Regions from separate parts of the Pseudomonas sp. KH_046_1 genome, predicted to be linked through region 1. Evidence: riboswitches for the same ligand, from Rfam matches in the RefSeq annotation. Region 1 holds a riboswitch; the other holds the start of a gene.
What was found. Region 1 has a riboswitch for cobalamin ahead of cobW (cobalamin biosynthesis protein CobW). Riboswitches for the same ligand answer to the same signal wherever they lie in the genome.
Positions count from the first base shown of each region.

Region 1 (8,566 bases):
TCCGCCAGACCGCGGGCCAGGGTCGACTTGGCCATGCCCCGCGGGCCTTCGATCAGGACACCGCCGATTTTCGGGTCGATGGCGGTCAGGTACAGGGCCAGCTTCAAATCGTCGGCGCCGACCACGGCGGAGAGCGGGAAATGCGGGGTGTCGGTCATCTTCAATACTCAGTCCTGGTCGGTGATCTATCTACAAAAATTACAGTCGCCTTTATCCCTGTGGGAGCGAGCCTGCTCGCGATGAGGCCATCACATCCACCATCATCGTTGGCTGACAAATCGCCTTCGCGAGCAGGCTCGCTCCCACAGGGAAGTGATTAGCCGTCTTCTTCTATATCCAGCAACAAATTCTCCAGCGCCTCGCGGTACTCGCCGGGCTCCTTCCACATCCCGCGTTGTTGCGCCTCGAGCATGCGTTCGGTCATGTCGCGCAAGGCATGGGGATTGTGTTCGCGGACAAAATCCCGGGTGTCCGGGTCGAGCAAATAGGCATCGGCCAGCAACGCGTACTGGTGATCGTCGATCAACTGCGTGGTGGCGTCGAAGGCGAACAGGTTGTCGACAGTCGCCGCCATTTCGAACGCGCCTTTGTAGCCGTGACGTTTAACGCCTTCGAGCCACTTCGGATTGGCCGCCCGGGAGCGGATCACCCGGTTCAGCTCTTCCTTCAGGGTACGAATCTTCGGCAGGTCCGGCTGGCTGTGGTCGCCATGATAGCTGGCCGCCGCCTCGCCTTTCAGGCTTTCCACCGCCGCGAGCATACCGCCCTGGAACTGGTAGTAATCGTTGGAGTCGAGCAGATCGTGCTCGCGGTTATCCTGGTTTTGCAGCACCGCCTGTACCTGGCTCAGGCGCTGGCTGAACTGTTCGCGGGCAGTGGTGCCTTCGTCGGAACCGCCGTAAGCGTAGCCGCCCCAGTTGAGGTAGACCTCGGCCAGGTCCTCGCGGCTCTGCCACAGGCGACCGTCGATAGCGCCCTGCACGCCTGCGCCGTAGGCACCGGGTTTGGCCCCGAAAATCCGCCAGCCGGCCTGACGTCGCGCAGCGTCTTCATCGAGCCCTGACTGCAGCAGGGCTGTGCGCTCGGCGCGTACCTTGGCCGCCAACGGATTGAGGTCATCCGGCTCATCGAGGTCGGCCACCGCTTGCACCGCGGCGTCGAACAAGCGAATCAGATTGGCAAAGGCATCACGGAAGAAACCGGACACACGCAAGGTCACATCGACTCGCGGACGGTCGAGCAGGCTCAGCGGCAAAATCTCGAAGTCATCGACCCGCTGGCTGCCGGTCGCCCAGACTGGACGCACACCCATCAGCGCCATGGCCTGGGCGATGTCATCGCCGCCGGTGCGCATGGTCGCGGTGCCCCACACCGACAAACCGAGCTGGCGCAAATGATCGCCGTGGTCTTGCAGGTGCCGTTCGAGAATCAGGTTGGCCGACTGGAAACCGATACGCCACGCCGTGGTGGTCGGCAGGTTGCGCACGTCCACCGAATAGAAGTTGCGACCGGTGGGCAGCACGTCCAGGCGACCACGACTCGGTGCGCCGCTAGGGCCCGCCGGGACGAAGCGACCGCTGAGGGCATCGAGCAATCCGCGCATTTCCGCCGGACCGCAGGCGTCCAGACGTGGGGCGACCACCTCGCGCAGGCTATCGATGATGGCTTGCACCTCGATCCAGTCGGCCCCTTGTGGGAGCGGGCTTGTCTCCGGGTGACGTTCCGACGAAGCGGTTGATCCTTCAACATTTATGTCGATTGACCCACCGCTTTCGCGAGCAAGCCCGCTCCCACAGGGGCTGTTCAACGCGTCCGAAATCAACTGCGCGGCGAACAACTCCAGGCGCTCGCGGGTATCGCCCGCCGTGCGCCAAGTCTCGTCGCTGATAAGCAAAAGTGGTTCGGGACGAGGCCCTGTCCACGGTTCGGCCAGCGCACAATCGAGCGGGTCGAAGCCCAACACGAAGGCCTTGGCCAGTGCCCGCAGCAGACTCGACTGCGCGCCCCGGCCATCGCCCCGTGGAATGCGCAACAACGCCAGCAAGGTGTCGATACGCAAACGCCCGGTGGGCGATTCGCCGAACACATGCAGGCCGTCGCGGATCTGCGACTCTTTCAAGTCGCACAGGTAAGTGTCGAGTCGCGGCAACCAGATCGCCGCGTCGGCATCACTGTCGAGTTGTTCGTCCAGCTGCAGTTCTCGGTCGATGTGGGTGTCACGCACCAGTTGCAGGATATCGCGCTGCAACTCTCGGGCGCGGCGCGGATCGAGCAGCTGCGCTTCGTAATATTCGTCGGCCAACAGTTCGAGGTTGCGCAGCGGGCCGTAGGTTTCGGCGCGGGTCAGCGGTGGCATCAGGTGATCGATGATCACCGCCTGGGTGCGCCGCTTGGCCTGGGCGCCCTCGCCCGGGTCGTTGACGATGAACGGATAGATGTTCGGCAGCGGCCCGAGCAAAGCATCTGGCCAGCAATGTTCCGACAGCCCGACGCCCTTGCCCGGCAGCCATTCGAGGTTGCCATGCTTGCCGACGTGGATCACGCCATGGGCGCCGTAGGTGTTGCGCAGCCAGAAGTAGAACGCCAGATAGCCGTGCGGCGGCACCAGGTCCGGGTCGTGATACACCGCGCTCGGGTCGACCTGATAACCACGGGCCGGCTGAATGCCGACGAAGGTCAGGCCAAAACGCAGGCCGGCGATCATCATCCGTCCGCTGCGACACATCGGATCGCTTTCCGGCGCGCCCCAACGTTCGAGCACCGCTGCGCGGTTGGCTTCGGGCAGGGCGTTGAACATCGCCAGATAGTCATCCATCCCCAGGCTTTGCTGGCACGGACGCAGGTCGAGGGTCTCGAGATCGTTGCTGACGCCACCCAGCAACTGCTGGATCAGCGCGGTGCCGCTGTCCGGCAATTCAGCCGGCAATGGATAACCTTCGGCATGCAGCGCCCGCAGGATATTCAGCGCGGCGGCCGGGGTATCGAGGCCGACGCCGTTGCCGATGCGACCGTCGCGGGTCGGGTAATTGGCGAGAATCAAGGCAATGCGTTTTTCCGCATTGAGCACCCGCGCCAGATCGACCCAGCGCTGCGCCAGTTCGGCAACGAAATCCATGCGTTCCGGTTGTGGCCGGTAGCAGACCACATCCGACTGACTGCGCTCACTGCGCCACGCCAGGTCCTTGAAACTGATCGGGCGGCTGATGATGCGTCCGTCCAGCTCCGGCAAGGCTATGTGCATCGCCAGGTCTCGAGGGCCGAGGCCCTGTTCGCTGGCGCGCCAACCGGGCTCGTTGTCCTGGGCGCAGATCGCCTGGATCACCGGAATATTGCGGCGAAACGGGCGCAGATGCGGTGCTTCAGGACTGGATTGGGCGAAGCCGGTGGTGTTCAGGATCACCGAGACGCTGGCCTCATCCAGCCAGTCCTCGACCACGCAAAGACAACCGGGCTCTTTCAGACTGGCCAGCGCGATCGGCAACGGATTCAACCCCGCGGCCTGCAAGCGTTGGCAAAAAACATCAATGAAAGCCGTGTTCGCCGCTTGCAAATGCGAGCGGTAAAACAACACCGCCGCCACCGGTTGATCGGCGTGCCAGTCGGCCTGCCAGTCGCTCAGTGCGGCCGAATGTTTGTGCGGATGGTAAATCGCCGTGCGTGGCAGGGTTTGCGGCTCGCCCCAGGTGTAATCACGCGCCAGCCAGCGGTTGGCCAGACAGCGGAAGAAATCGAGGGCATTGCCCATGCCGCCCTGGCGCAGAAACTGCCAGAGCCGGTCGCGATCTTCTGCACCGACGGTGCTCAGGTCACTGAGCTCCGGGTCCGGGCGATCATCACCCGGCACCAGAATCACCTGCACGCCGCGCTGCGACAGTTCGACCAGGCGCTCGATGCCGTAACGCCAATAGGCGATGCCACCGTGCAGCGAAATCAGGATCACCCTGGCGTGACGCAGCACTTCATCGACGTACAAGTCGACCGAGGCATGGTTCTGCACCTGCATCGGGTTGGCCAGGCGCACGCTCGGGTAATCGTCGGGCAATTGCTGCGCCGCTTCGGCGAGCAGCGCCAGGCTGGAATCGCCGCTGCACAGGACCACCAACTCGGCGGGGGTTTGTCCAAGGTCGGCAATGTTGTCATCCGACACGAAACCGCCGGGTTGGGTCCTGAGCAGGTGCATGGCTTACACGCTGAGCGCGGCGCGCAATTGCGCTTCGAGAACAGTGGCGTCCAGTTCCTGGCCGATCAGCACCAGGCGGGTGACTCGCGCTTCTTCAGCGCCCCACTGGCGGTCGAAGTGCTTGTCGAAACGCGTGCCCACGCCCTGGATCAGCAGGCGCATCGGCTTGTTGGGGATCGCCGCAAAACCCTTGACCCGCAGGATGCCGTGCTGGACCACCAGTTGGGTCAGCGCGTCCAGCAGCAGGCTTTCGTCGGCTTGCGGCAGTTCGATGGAGATCGAATCGAAGGCGTCGTGATCGTGGTCGTCATGATCGTCGTCGCCATCGTGATGATGGTCGTGGTGGCTGTGACGGCTGTCGATGTGTTCTTCGGAGCCGGCCCCCAGGCCGATCAGCACGTCCAGCGGCAGGCGACCGCTGCTGGCTTCGATGATTTTCACCGCTGGCGGCAATTCCTCGGCGACTTCCAGGCGCACACGGGCCAGGTCCGCCGGGTTGATCAGGTCGGCTTTGTTGAGGATCACCAGGTCGGCGCTGGCCAATTGGTCGGCGAACAGTTCGTGCAGCGGCGATTCGTGGTCCAGGTTCGGGTCGAGCTTGCGCTGGGCGTCGACCTGATCCGGGAACGCGGCGAAGGTGCCGGCGGCCACGGCCGGGCTGTCGACCACGGTGATCACTGCATCCACCGTGCAGGCACTGCGGATTTCCGGCCACTGGAAGGCCTGCACCAGCGGCTTGGGCAGCGCCAGGCCGGACGTTTCGATGAGAATGTGGTCCAGATCGCCGCGACGGGCCACCAGTTCGCGCATCACCGGGAAGAATTCTTCCTGGACGGTGCAGCACAGGCAGCCGTTGGCCAGCTCATAGACACGGCCGTTGGCTTCTTCTTCGGTGCAACCGATGGAGCACTGCTTGAGGATTTCGCCGTCGATGCCCAACTCGCCAAATTCGTTGACGATCACCGCGATGCGGCGACCCTGGGCGTTGTCGAGCATGTGCCGCAGCAGCGTGGTTTTACCCGAGCCGAGAAAGCCGGTAACGATGGTGACGGGGAGTTTGGCCAGTGTTTTCATCGGATGCCCTATGGCTAATGTGGCGGGCATACGGGACGACGACCGGCAACGCGGACACGCGTGCCTGAGAGAGTTCGCCACCGGATCACCCCGCCCGGTTGAAAGTGAGAATCTGTGACGAGGCAGGTCTCCTGGCTGACGGTGTGCCGGCCTTGAGCCTGGCATTCGCTGCGCCTTCCCGCCGGCCTCATGGATTGAGCCTGCAGTGGCGTGGCAACGAACATCACCGTTCACAGTTGCGGGGGCAGCCGCGGCATCGACCGCGTTCCCTTCTTAGCTTCGGCAAACGCCGAAGAACCTCGAAAGCGCAAGGCTACGCATGGTATTGGGGCGGGTCAATGTCTTGTGGTGCCCTCACTGGCCCCATCGCAAGCAAGCTCGCTCCCACAGATGACCGCGTTCCAATGTGGGAGCGAGCTTGCTCGCGATGAAGGCGACTCGGTCTTCAGTTGAGAACCCTTGCCAATTGACGCCAAACCCCCGCCCATGCTCTCCTACACACCTTGTTACGGGTGCCCTTCACAGGGTGAAACGGGAAACCGGTGAATCATGTGCTTTACTCTTAAGCCATGTCAGTCCGGTGCTGCCCCCGCAACGGTAAGCGAGCGAAGCATCAGATCCACTGTGCCATTGCGACATGGGAAGGTGATGTTTTCAGGTTCAGGCCCAAGCCTTTGCCCCTCGTGAGCCCGGAGACCGGCCCGCAACACAAAGTGACCAGTACGGTCACTGAACCAACAAACCCGCGGTGGGCGGGCGCTGTTTGAAACCTTGCGCGCCGGGTCGTGCGGGTTTTTGCATGCGCTCTTATTCCCCGCTGACAGACCAGAGGGAAACGCCATGTCGATCATCAGCAGCGCCGAACACACATCCGCGAGCACCACCTCAACCCTGACCCAACGTCTGACCGTCGCCGTCTGCGCGTCGATCCTGGGCGCTTGCCTTGTGTATTTCGCCGGTTTCTCGCACATCGAAGCGGTGCACAACGCCGCCCACGATACCCGTCACAGCTCCGCGTTCCCGTGCCATTGAGAGCTGTCGACATGATCAAGCGTATTGCGCAAACCGCAGGTTTCACCGGGCTGTTGGCCGCCCTGTTGCTGACCCTGCTGCAAAGCTTCTGGGTCGCTCCGCTGATTTTGCAGGCCGAGACCTACGAAAAAACCGAACCGGCCGCTGTTGAAATGCATGAACACGCCGACGGTGCGATGGCTGCCCATACCCACGATGCACAAGCCTGGGAGCCGGAAGACGGCTGGCAGCGCGTGCTGTCGACCACCGGTGGCAACCTGGTGGTGGCCGTCGGTTTCGCCCTGATGCTGGCCGGCCTGTACACCTTGCGTGCGCCGACCAAAACCTCCCAGGGCCTGCTCTGGGGCCTGGCCGGTTATGCGACGTTCGTGCTCGCGCCGACCCTCGGCCTGCCACCTGAACTGCCAGGCACTGCCGCCGCCGATCTGGCACAACGGCAACTGTGGTGGATCGGTACCGCCGCCTCCACCGCCGTCGGTATCGCGCTGATCGTGTTCAGCCGGCACTGGCTGATGAAAGTCCTCGGTGCGGCGATCCTCGCCGTTCCCCATGTGATTGGCGCACCACAACCGCAAGTGCATTCGATGCTTGCTCCAGAGGCGCTGGAAACCCAGTTCAAAATCGCTTCGCAACTGACCAACGTGGCGTTCTGGCTGGCCTTGGGCCTGATCAGCGCCTGGTTGTTCCGTCGCAAAAGCGATGGCCAATACCACGCATGACTGACGTCAGCACAGCGCCGACCCTGGTGGTCGGCCTGGGCTGCCAGCGAGGCTGCCCTGTCAGCACGTTGCTGGCGCTGCTCGATCAGGCGCTGGAGGCACACCAGATTGCTCGTCATGAAATCAAGGCGCTGGCCAGCATCGATTCGAAGCGCGACGAACCTGCGCTGATCGAACTGGCTCAGCAGCTTGGTCTGGAATTGATGTATTTCAGCAGTGAACAACTGGCCGCTTATGAACCGCAACTCAGTCATCAATCGCAAATAGCGTTTGAACGCACCGGTTGCTACGGCGTGGCGGAAAGCGCCGCACTGGCCCTGGCGGAACAACTGGCCCAGGCCCCGGCAAAACTGCTGATTCCACGGCAAAAATACGCCCAGGCAACACTTGCATTGGCCGGCGCTGCGTAAAAAACCGATAATCCCCGCCTTTGATCATGAACATTCTTCATCTGAAGCCCTGTTCAGCCCCTTTTTTCCCACAGGAACCGACGATGACCGTCTACTTCATTGGCGCAGGTCCCGGCGACCCCGAACTGATTACCGTCAAGGGCCAGCGGCTGATTCGCAGCTGCCCGGTGATCATTTATGCCGGCTCTCTGGTGCCTGCCGCCGTACTGGAAGGTCATTGTGCCGAACAGGTGGTCAACAGCGCCGAACTGCATCTGGAACAGATCATCGACCTGATCAAGAGCGCCCACGCCAAAGGCCAGGATGTGGCCCGGGTGCACTCCGGCGATCCGAGCCTGTATGGCGCCATTGGCGAGCAGATTCGCTATCTGCGCGAGCTGGGCATTGCGTTCGAAATCGTACCTGGCGTGACGGCCACAGCCGCTTGCGCAGCGCTTTTGGGTGCGGAACTTACGCTGCCGGACATTTCGCAAAGCGTCATCCTGACGCGCTACGCCGACAAAACCGCCATGCCACCTGGGGAGGAATTCTCCAGCCTGGCGCAGCACGGCGCGACCATGGCGATTCACTTGGGGGTCAATCACCTGGCGAAGATCGTTGAGGAACTGCTGCCCCATTACGGCGCCGATTGCCCGATTGCGGTGGTTCACCGCGCGAGCTGGCCGGATCAGGATTGGGTGGTGGGAACGCTTGAGGATATTGCCGAAAAAGTTGAAGCCAAGGGCTTTCGCCGTACGGCGTTAATTCTGGTGGGTCGGGTGCTGGGCAGCGATCACTTCAGTGAGTCGTCGCTGTATCGCGCGGGGCATGTGCATCTCTATCGCCCATAAGGCCCCTTCGCGAGCAGGCTCGCTCCCACAGTTGACCGTATTCCAATGTGGGAGCGAGCTTGCTCGCGATGGCGTCGGTCAATTTCACCCATAAAAAAACGGCGCTCACGGGGCGCCGTTTTTTTGTTCGCAGCGAACACCTTAGTAGTAGGCGTTTTCTTTCTGCGTGTGGTCGGTCACGTCGCGAACACCCTTGAGCTCAGGGATGCGCTCAAGCAAAGTACGCTCGATGCCTTCCTTCAGCGTCACGTCGGCCTGGCCGCAGCCCTGGCAACCACCGCCGAACTGCAGGACGGCGATGCCGTCTTCGACCACGTCGAT
Region 1 covers NZ_CM174481.1:3,390,566-3,399,131, forward strand. The annotation lists gene AC3IT9_RS15655 (magnesium chelatase ATPase subunit I) at 1-158, opposite strand, end outside; gene cobN (cobaltochelatase subunit CobN) at 317-4,180, opposite strand; gene cobW (cobalamin biosynthesis protein CobW) at 4,184-5,254, opposite strand; cobalamin riboswitch at 5,359-5,571, opposite strand; cobalamin riboswitch at 5,748-5,973, shown strand; gene AC3IT9_RS15670 (CbtB domain-containing protein) at 6,095-6,286, shown strand; gene AC3IT9_RS15675 (CbtA family protein) at 6,298-7,005, shown strand; gene AC3IT9_RS15680 (cobalamin biosynthesis protein) at 7,002-7,415, shown strand; gene cobM (precorrin-4 C(11)-methyltransferase) at 7,499-8,245, shown strand; gene nfuA (Fe-S biogenesis protein NfuA) at 8,387-8,566, opposite strand, start outside.

Region 2 (8,566 bases), 1.6 Mb from region 1:
TGACTCGCGGTACCCGCAGCATGAGTGCGCTGTTCGAGTTGCTCGAGCGTCTCGATCAGGCCTCCCTCCAGGCTCAGCGCAAGCTGACAATCCCGTTTTTGAAAGAAACCCTCGGCTGGTAAACCCGCTGAAGCCGGGGCTTTTAGCCGGTCAGGCATATTTCAGACGCCAGAAACCCCGCTTTCCTGCAAGGTTGCAGGCCGCGTGTATGTTTAAAATAGGCTTAAGCGCTTAGATGTAAACAAGAAACGGATAAGTCACAAAAAGATCGATAGAATTTGCAAATGAGGTTGATAGCGGGCATAGTCTCGGCTTCTTTACAACTTTCAGCCACGGTCGTGCCCATGCTAAATCGCTTCGCACCCCTCGTGCCTCTCGCACTCGTCACCCTGTTGTTCGGTTGCGCCGCCCACACTCCGGTGGCTCAGCAAGCTCCGCAACAACAGGTTCAAAACTCCGTTACTGCCCAGTCTTCCGCTCTCTTTCAGGAAGAACTGGCTACCGAAAAAGAACTCGCAGACTTCGCTGGCGGCAAGTCCTACCAGCTTCCGGTCCTGGCCGACAGCATCCTCGAACGTGGCATGTCCCTGATCGGTACCCGTTACCGTTTCGGCGGTACTTCTGAAGCCGGCTTCGATTGCAGTGGTTTCATCGGTTACCTGTTCCGCGAAGAAGCGGGCATGAACCTGCCTCGCTCCACCCGCGAAATGATCAACGTGGACGCTCCGCTGGTCTCGCGCAGCAAGCTTGAGCCGGGTGACCTGCTGTTCTTCGCGACCAACGGTCGTCGCGGTCGCGTCAGTCATGCCGGGATCTACCTGGGTGACAACCAGTTCATCCACTCCAGCAGCCGCCGCAGCGGTGGCGTACGGATCGATAGCCTGGGTGACAGCTACTGGAGCAAGACCTTCATCGAAGCCAAGCGCGCCCTGGCGATGGCACCGAATGCGTCGCCAATTGTCACTGCACGTAAATAAGCGGACATTTTGTAAGGCGAACTTAAAGTCTTACTTGAAGTTTGTCCCGTAGCCGCTAGAATCTTGATCTACGAATGATGGCAAACCGCCTGCGTCCCACGCAGGCGGTTTTCTTTTCTGCGCTCCCCGCAGAAAAAGCCGCAGCCAGATCAGGATGCTCTGCTTATGACGACGTCGGCCCGCCTCGCAATCATGTTCTTCGCAGCGCTGCTCAGTGCCTGCGCCAGCCGCACACCGCCTCCTGCGCCGGTGGTTCGCTCTCCCATCGTATTTGGCTCCTCACAAGCTTTTTCACCCGAAGCGGAAGACGTGCTGTTTCGCGCGCTCGGTCTGGTGGGCACGCCTTATCGCTGGGGTGGTAACACGCCGGATTCCGGGTTTGATTGCAGTGGCCTGATCGCCTACGTGTACCGCGATGTCACCGGCATTGCCTTGCCGCGCACCACGCGCGAGATGATCTCCATGCAAGCGGCGAATGTGGGCAAGGAAGGCCTGCAAACCGGTGACCTGATTTTCTTCGCCACCAATGGCGGTTCCCAGGTCAGTCATGCCGGCATCTATGTGGGAGAAGGGCGCTTCGTCCACGCGCCGGCCACCGGCGGCACCGTGAAGCTCGACAGCCTGTCCAAGGCGTATTGGCAAAAGGCTTATCTGAGCGCCAAGCGTGTTCTGCAGCCTGAACACCTGGCGCGCAATCCGTAACGTCCGGAGTTGGTGCTCATGACTGCTCGCACGCTCAATCTCGACGACGACCTGTACCAATACCTGCTCGATGTTTCCCAGCGCGAAACGCCACTGCTCAAGCGCTTGCGCGATGAGACCCAGGCGCTGCCAATGGCACGCTGGCAGGTGGCGCCTGAGCAGGGGCAGTTTCTTGCTTTGCTGGTGAAACTGACGGGGGCCAGGCGTTTGCTCGAGGTCGGTACCTTTACCGGCTACAGCGCGCTGTGCATGGCGGCGGCGTTGCCCGCTGACGGTTCGCTGATTTGCTGTGACATCCCCGGCGACTACAACGCCACCGCACGGCGCTACTGGCAAGAAGCGGGGCTGGCCGGGCAGATTGACCTGCGGCTGGCCCCGGCGCTGGAAACCCTCGCCGAGCTTGAGCGACAAGGGCAGGGCGGGCAGTACGACCTGGTGTTCATCGATGCCGACAAGGCCAACTACCCGGCTTATCTGGAGCACGCCCTGCGTTTGCTGCGGGTCGGTGGGCTGGCGGTGTTCGATAACACCCTGTGGAGCGGGCGCGTGCTTGAGGCCAGCCCCGAGAGCGCGGACACCCGGGCAATCCAGGCACTCAACCGGGAGTTGAAGGATGATGTGCGGGTGGATCTGTCGTTGTTGCCGTTGGGTGATGGGCTCACACTCTGTCGCAAACGCTAAGCCCTTGTGTGAGCGAGCCTGCTCGCGAAAGCGGTGTATCAGTCACCAAATTGGTCGACTGACCGTGCGCATTCGCGAGCAGGTCGGATCGCCGCACCGTCGCTCCCACAGGTGAGGCGTATTACTTGATCGCCGAAACCCGCCACACCTTGTTCCCCACATCATCGGCCACCAACAGGTCGCCCTGCCGGTCGATCACCACGCCCACCGGGCGGCCCATGGCCTGTTCCTTGTCGTTGAGAAAACCTGTGAGCACTTCAACGGGCTTTCCGACAGGTTTGCCTGCACTGAATGGCACGAAAATCACTTTGTAGCCACTGTGGGGGTTGCGGTTCCATGAGCCGTGCTGCCCGATGAATGCCCCTTGGGTGAAGGGCGGCGGCAGCTTGCTGTTTTCGGCGAAGGCCAGGCCCAGTGATGCCGTGTGCGGGCCGACGGCGTAGTCCGGGGCGATAGCCTTGGCCACCAGATCCGGGTTTTGCGGCTCGACGCGAATATCGACGTGCTGGCCGTAGTAACTGTACGGCCAGCCATAAAAAGCGCCGTCCTTCACCGAAGTGATGTAGTCCGGTACCAGGTCACTGCCGATTTCATCCCGTTCGTTGACCGCGGTCCACAGCGCGCCACTGTGCGGTTCCCAGGCCATGCCATTGGGGTTGCGCAGGCCGGAGGCGAAGATCCGCTGCTGGCCGGTGGCACGATCCACTTCCCAGATCGCTGCGCGACCTTCTTCCTTGTCCATGCCGTTTTCGGCGACGTTGCTGTTGGAACCCACGGTGACGTACAGCTTGCTGCCGTCCTTGCTGGCGATGACGTTTTTCGTCCAGTGGTGGTTCAGCGGGCCGCCCGGCAGGTCGACAACCTTGACCGGCGGCGACTTGATCTGCGTATCGCCACTTTCATAGTGAAAGCGCAGCAGACGATCCGTGTCGGCCACATACAGGTCATTGCCGACCAGGGTCATGCCAAAGGGCGAGTTGAGGTTTTGCAGAAGCACCGTGCGGGTTTCCGCGACGCCATCGTGGTCCTTGTCGCGCAGCAAGGTGATGCGGTTGGCGCTGGGCACCCTGGCTCCGGCACGGCCCATGACTTTCTTCATCACCCAGCCGCGAATGCCTTTACCGTCTTCGGGTTTGGGTGGTGCACTGGTTTCCGCTACCAACACGTCGCCATTGGGCAGCACATAAAGCCAGCGCGGGTGATCCAGGTCTTCGGCAAAAGCGGCCACTTGAGTGCCCGTGGCGGCGACGGGTTTCGCACCCTGTGGCCAGCCGATGGCCGGGGCGATGTTCACGGTCGGAACCAGTGTCTTGTTGGGTTCTGGTAGTCGGGGTGACGGGCCGGTACCGTCGGAGACTTGCAGGCGGGAGGTCTCGCCACAAGCGGCGAGCCCTGCGCCAAGCGCGATAACGAGAACGAGCGGGGGCGTGCGCATGCTGGTCTTCCCTATGAATGCCTTGTTCTAATCATAGAGAAGTGTTGTCGTGCGATGGTTCAACCCTCAGCCGCGGGCTTCCTTGAACAGCACCGCAATGCCGGGGTGATAGTTGCCGGCTTCGTTGCGCAACTTGCGGTAGGCATAAGGGAAATACCAGGCTACAGCGCAGCTGTGTTCCTTTTGCAGGTCGTCGACCATGTCCTGGAGTTCTTCCGGTGTGGCGCCCTGCTGGGCTTTTTGCGGGGCGACGAACAGGCAGCCGAGTTTCAGGTCGCTGGCGTGGCTCAGGCGCTTCGCATCGCTGGCGATGTCGAGCAAGGCCTGGGACAGGTTGAGGCTGTTGACCCGTGGCCAGCGCTGGCTGGTCTGGATGTAGGCGCGGGTTTCGGGCGAGGCCAGGAGCAGGTCGGCGCGGCTGTTGCGTTCGCCTTCTTCGGTCTGCTTACGGGTGGGCGTTTGTTGCAGCGTGACCATCTCGGCCATCCAGGCGGCGGCAGACAGCAGTCCGAGATTGGCCTTTTCGTCGTGCCAGTACGGTGTGTCGCCATCACCGCGGACGGCGTTGTAACGGTCGATGCATTCGAACCAGCGCTCGAGCACCGGGCGCAGGAATTCCAGCTTTGGATTGCTGATGATCATGCCTTGCATGGGCTCACCCTTGTTGTTGTGTTGTGAGGTTGTGGCTCTTTGATATCACTGCTGAGAGCGTGGCACAAGATTGACGTCAGTTTATTGATTGACGGCAGCTATTCGGTCGATCGCCTCCCGGCTTTAATTGACGCTCCACCCCCAACCCTCTAACCTTCGCGGCTTGTTTCAGGTGCTCTGTGGCTTGGGTCGACAGAGTGAAACAGGGAAGCCGGTGAGTGAGTCCTTCTGTTGGTCGAAGGCCCGCAATTCCGGCGCTGCCCCCGCAACGGTAAATGAGTGAAAACTGTGTGTGATGCCACTGTGTCGATTTGATGCGGGAAGGCGCACGGTCCGGCCCCGCGCCACTCATGAGCCCGGAGACCGGCCTGATTCATCCAGCGGCATCACGGTGGGCGATGCCAGGCTTTTTGCCTTCTATTCTTGTGCCTGCCCGCCGTTATTCCTGCCTCAACGGAGAGCTCCCCCATGACTGATACCCCCGATCGTGACGAACGCCACCTGGCGCGCATGCAGCGCAAAAAAGCCGTGATCGACGAGCGCATCGCCAATTCCCCGAACGAGTGTGGCCTGCTGCTGGTGCTGACCGGCAACGGTAAGGGCAAGAGCAGTTCGGCCTTCGGTATGCTCGCCCGCGCCATGGGGCACGGCATGCAGTGCGGCGTAGTGCAGTTCATCAAGGGCCGCAACAGCACGGGCGAAGAGTTGTTCTTCCGGCGCTTTCCCGAGCAGGTGCGTTTTCATGTGATGGGTGAAGGTTTTACCTGGGAAACCCAGGACCGCCAGCGCGACATCGCCGCCGCCGAAGCCGCCTGGGCGGTGTCCCGGGAACTGCTGCGCGATCCATCCATCGGTCTGGTGGTGCTGGATGAACTGAACATCGCCCTCAAGCACGGCTACCTCGATCTCGATCAGGTGCTCAGCGACTTGCAGGCCCGGCCACCGATGCAACACGTGGTGGTCACCGGTCGTGCCGCCAAGCCGGAAATGATCGAGATGGCCGACACCGTCACCGAAATGGGTGTGATCAAACACGCCTTTCAAGCCGGGATCAAAGCGCAGAAAGGCGTCGAATTGTGAGTCAGCCTCGGCACTGTCCGGCGGTACTGATTGCCGCGCCGGCTTCCGGCCAGGGCAAGACCACCGTCACCGCAGCGCTGGCCCGATTGCATCGCAATCAGGGGCGCAAGGTCCGTGTGTTCAAGTGCGGCCCCGACTTTCTCGATCCGATGATTCTCGAACGCGCCAGTGGTGCGCCGGTGTATCAACTGGACATGTGGATGGTCGGCGAGCAGGAGAGTCGCCGGTTGCTGTGGGAAGCCGCTGCTGAAGCGGATCTGATCCTGATCGAAGGCGTCATGGGGCTGTTCGACGGTACGCCGTCGAGCGCCGATCTGGCGCGGCATTTCGGTGTGCCGGTGCTGGGGGTGATCGATGGCACCGCCATGGCCCAGACCTTCGGCGCATTGGCTCTGGGGCTGGCGCGTTATCAGCCGGACTTGCCATTCGCCGGCGTGCTGGCCAATCGTGTCGGCACGCTGCGCCACGCGCAACTGCTCGAAGGTAGCCTGACTGAAGGTTTGCGCTGGTACGGCGCGCTGTCCCGGGAAACCGGGATCGAATTGCCGAGCCGGCACCTGGGGCTGGTGCAGGCCAGTGAGTTGAACGATCTCGACCTGCGCCTCGATGCGGCAGCCGATGCCCTGGCCAGCAGTTGCGAGGTCGCGCTGCCGCCGGCGGTCGAGTTCGCCGCCCCTGATGTCATCGCGGTCGAGCCGCTGCTGGCTGGTGTGCGCATTGCCGTCGCCCGTGATGAAGCCTTTGCGTTCACCTACGGCGCGAGCCTGGATCTGCTGCGGGCGATGGGTGCCGAGTTGTCGTTCTTCTCGCCGATCCGCGACCGAGCGTTGCCGGAGGCGGACAGCCTGTATCTGCCGGGCGGTTACCCGGAGCTGCACCATCTCGCGCTGGCGCAAAACACCGCGATGCTCGACGCGATCCGCGCCCACCACCGGGCAGGCAAACCCTTGCTCGCCGAGTGTGGCGGCATGCTGTATCTGCTCGATTCCCTGACTGATGTCGAGGGCGCTCGCGCCGAACTGGTTGGCTTGCTGGCCGGTGATGCGGTCATGCAAAAGCGTCTGGCAGCGCTGGCGTTGCAAGCGGTGGAATTGCCGGAAGGTTTGCTGCGCGGGCACACCTATCACCATTCGTTGACCACCACTGAACTGGCGCCGATTGCCCGTGGCTTGAGCCCTAACGGCGGGCGCGGAGCGGAGGCGGTCTACCGTGATGGGCGGATGACTGCCTCCTATGTGCACTTTTATTTTCCGTCGAACCCTTCGGCGATTGCCGCGTTGTTTGCGCCGGACCTTGAAGCCGCCTTCGCGAGCAAGTCGAATCGTCGCACCGCCGCTCCCACAGGGGATTGCGTTTCTTCAGGCTGCTCACCTTCAAATGTGGGAGCGGGCTTGCTCGCGAAAAGGCCATGAGCGACAACGCATTCTCTGAAGCCGAACGCGCAGCGGTCTATCGCGCCATCGCCGAGCGCCGCGACATGCGCCACTTCAGCGGCGGCACCGTCGAGCCCGAATTGCTGCGGCGCCTGCTCGAAGCCGCACACCAGGCTCCCAGTGTCGGCCTGATGCAGCCTTGGCGCTTCATCCGCATCAGCGATCGCGCCTTGCGCGGGCAAATCCAGGCCCTGGTGGAAGAAGAGCGCATCCGCACCGCCGAAGCCCTCGGCGAGCGCAGCGATGAGTTCATGAAGCTCAAGGTCGAAGGCATCAACGATTGCGCCGAGGTTCTGGTCGCGGCACTGATGGACGACCGCGAGCAGCATATCTTCGGTCGCCGCACCTTACCGGAAATGGACATGGCTTCTTTGTCCTGTGCGATCCAGAACCTGTGGCTGGCGTCCCGCGCCGAAGGTCTGGGCATGGGCTGGGTGTCGCTGTTCGAACCACAGGCACTGGCGGACCTGTTGAGGCTGCCACCGGGAGCCAAGCCACTGGCGGTGCTGTGCCTGGGACCGGTGAGGGAGTTCTACCCGGCGCCGATGCTGGTGCTCGAAGGCTGGGCACAGGCGCGTCCGCTGCATGAATTGCTGTATGAAAACTATTGGGGAGTGAGTCAATGAGTGTGGCGTTGTTGAGTGTCGCCGCGGTTGCGCTGGATGCGCTGCTGGGTGAACCCAAACGCTGGCATCCGCTGGTGGCGTTCGGCCGTTTTGCCGAGCGCATCGAGCAACGTTTCAACGGCGGCGGTCGCGGCTGGCGCAGTCATGGCGTCACCGCGTGGGTGATCGCCGTGTTGCCGCTGACGCTGTTGGCCACGGCATTTTCCTGGGCGCCCTATGTCGGCTGGATCGTCGAGATCCTCGCGCTCTATTGCGCCCTCGGCATGCGCAGCCTCGGTGAGCATGTCACGCCTGTGGCCAAGGCCCTGCGCGGCGGTGATCTTGATGAAGCACGCAAACGCGTGAGTTATCTGGTCAGCCGTAAAACCAGTGATCTGGATGAGACCGAAGTCGCCCGGGCCGCTACCGAGTCGGTACTGGAGAACGGTAGCGATGCAGTATTTGCGGCGTTGTTCTGGTTTGCCGTGGCCGGCGCGCCGGGCGTGGTGCTCTACCGCCTGAGCAATACGCTGGATGCGATGTGGGGTTATCGCAATGAACGCTTCGAACGGTTCGGCTGGGCGGCGGCGAAGGTCGACGACGTGCTCAATTACATTCCTGCGCGCCTGGTGGCACTGACTTACGCGTTGCTGGGCAAAACCCGGTTGGCGTTGAAATGCTGGCGCACCCAGGGTCCGACCTGGGACAGCCCGAACGCCGGTCCGGTGATGGCGGCAGGGGCGGGTGCCCTTGGCGTCGAATTGGGCGGGGCGGCGATTTATCACGGCGAACTGCATCAGCGTCCACAGTTGGGCGAAGGCGTGCCGGCGGATGCCGACTCCATTGACCGGGGCTGGCAATTGGTCCAGCGCGGGGTATGGTTATGGCTGCTGATTCTTTGCCTGGGGGCCGAATTTTATGCTTGAGCACGGTGGGCGATTGCGCAAGGCGGCGCTCGAATACGGCATAGATGAAGCCGACTGGCTGGACCTGTCCACGGGC
Region 2 covers NZ_CM174481.1:1,794,860-1,803,425, forward strand. The annotation lists gene hda (DnaA regulatory inactivator Hda) at 1-122, shown strand, start outside; gene AC3IT9_RS08180 (C40 family peptidase) at 345-977, shown strand; gene AC3IT9_RS08185 (C40 family peptidase) at 1,143-1,679, shown strand; gene AC3IT9_RS08190 (O-methyltransferase) at 1,698-2,360, shown strand; gene AC3IT9_RS08195 (PQQ-dependent sugar dehydrogenase) at 2,482-3,795, opposite strand; gene AC3IT9_RS08200 (hypothetical protein) at 3,862-4,446, opposite strand; cobalamin riboswitch at 4,600-4,832, shown strand; gene cobO (cob(I)yrinic acid a,c-diamide adenosyltransferase) at 4,915-5,526, shown strand; gene AC3IT9_RS08210 (cobyrinic acid a,c-diamide synthase CobB) at 5,523-6,938, shown strand; gene bluB (5,6-dimethylbenzimidazole synthase) at 6,935-7,585, shown strand; gene cbiB (adenosylcobinamide-phosphate synthase CbiB) at 7,582-8,490, shown strand; gene cobD (threonine-phosphate decarboxylase CobD) at 8,483-8,566, shown strand, end outside.
Region 2: another riboswitch for cobalamin. It lies ahead of cobO (cob(I)yrinic acid a,c-diamide adenosyltransferase); the one in region 1 lies ahead of cobW (cobalamin biosynthesis protein CobW).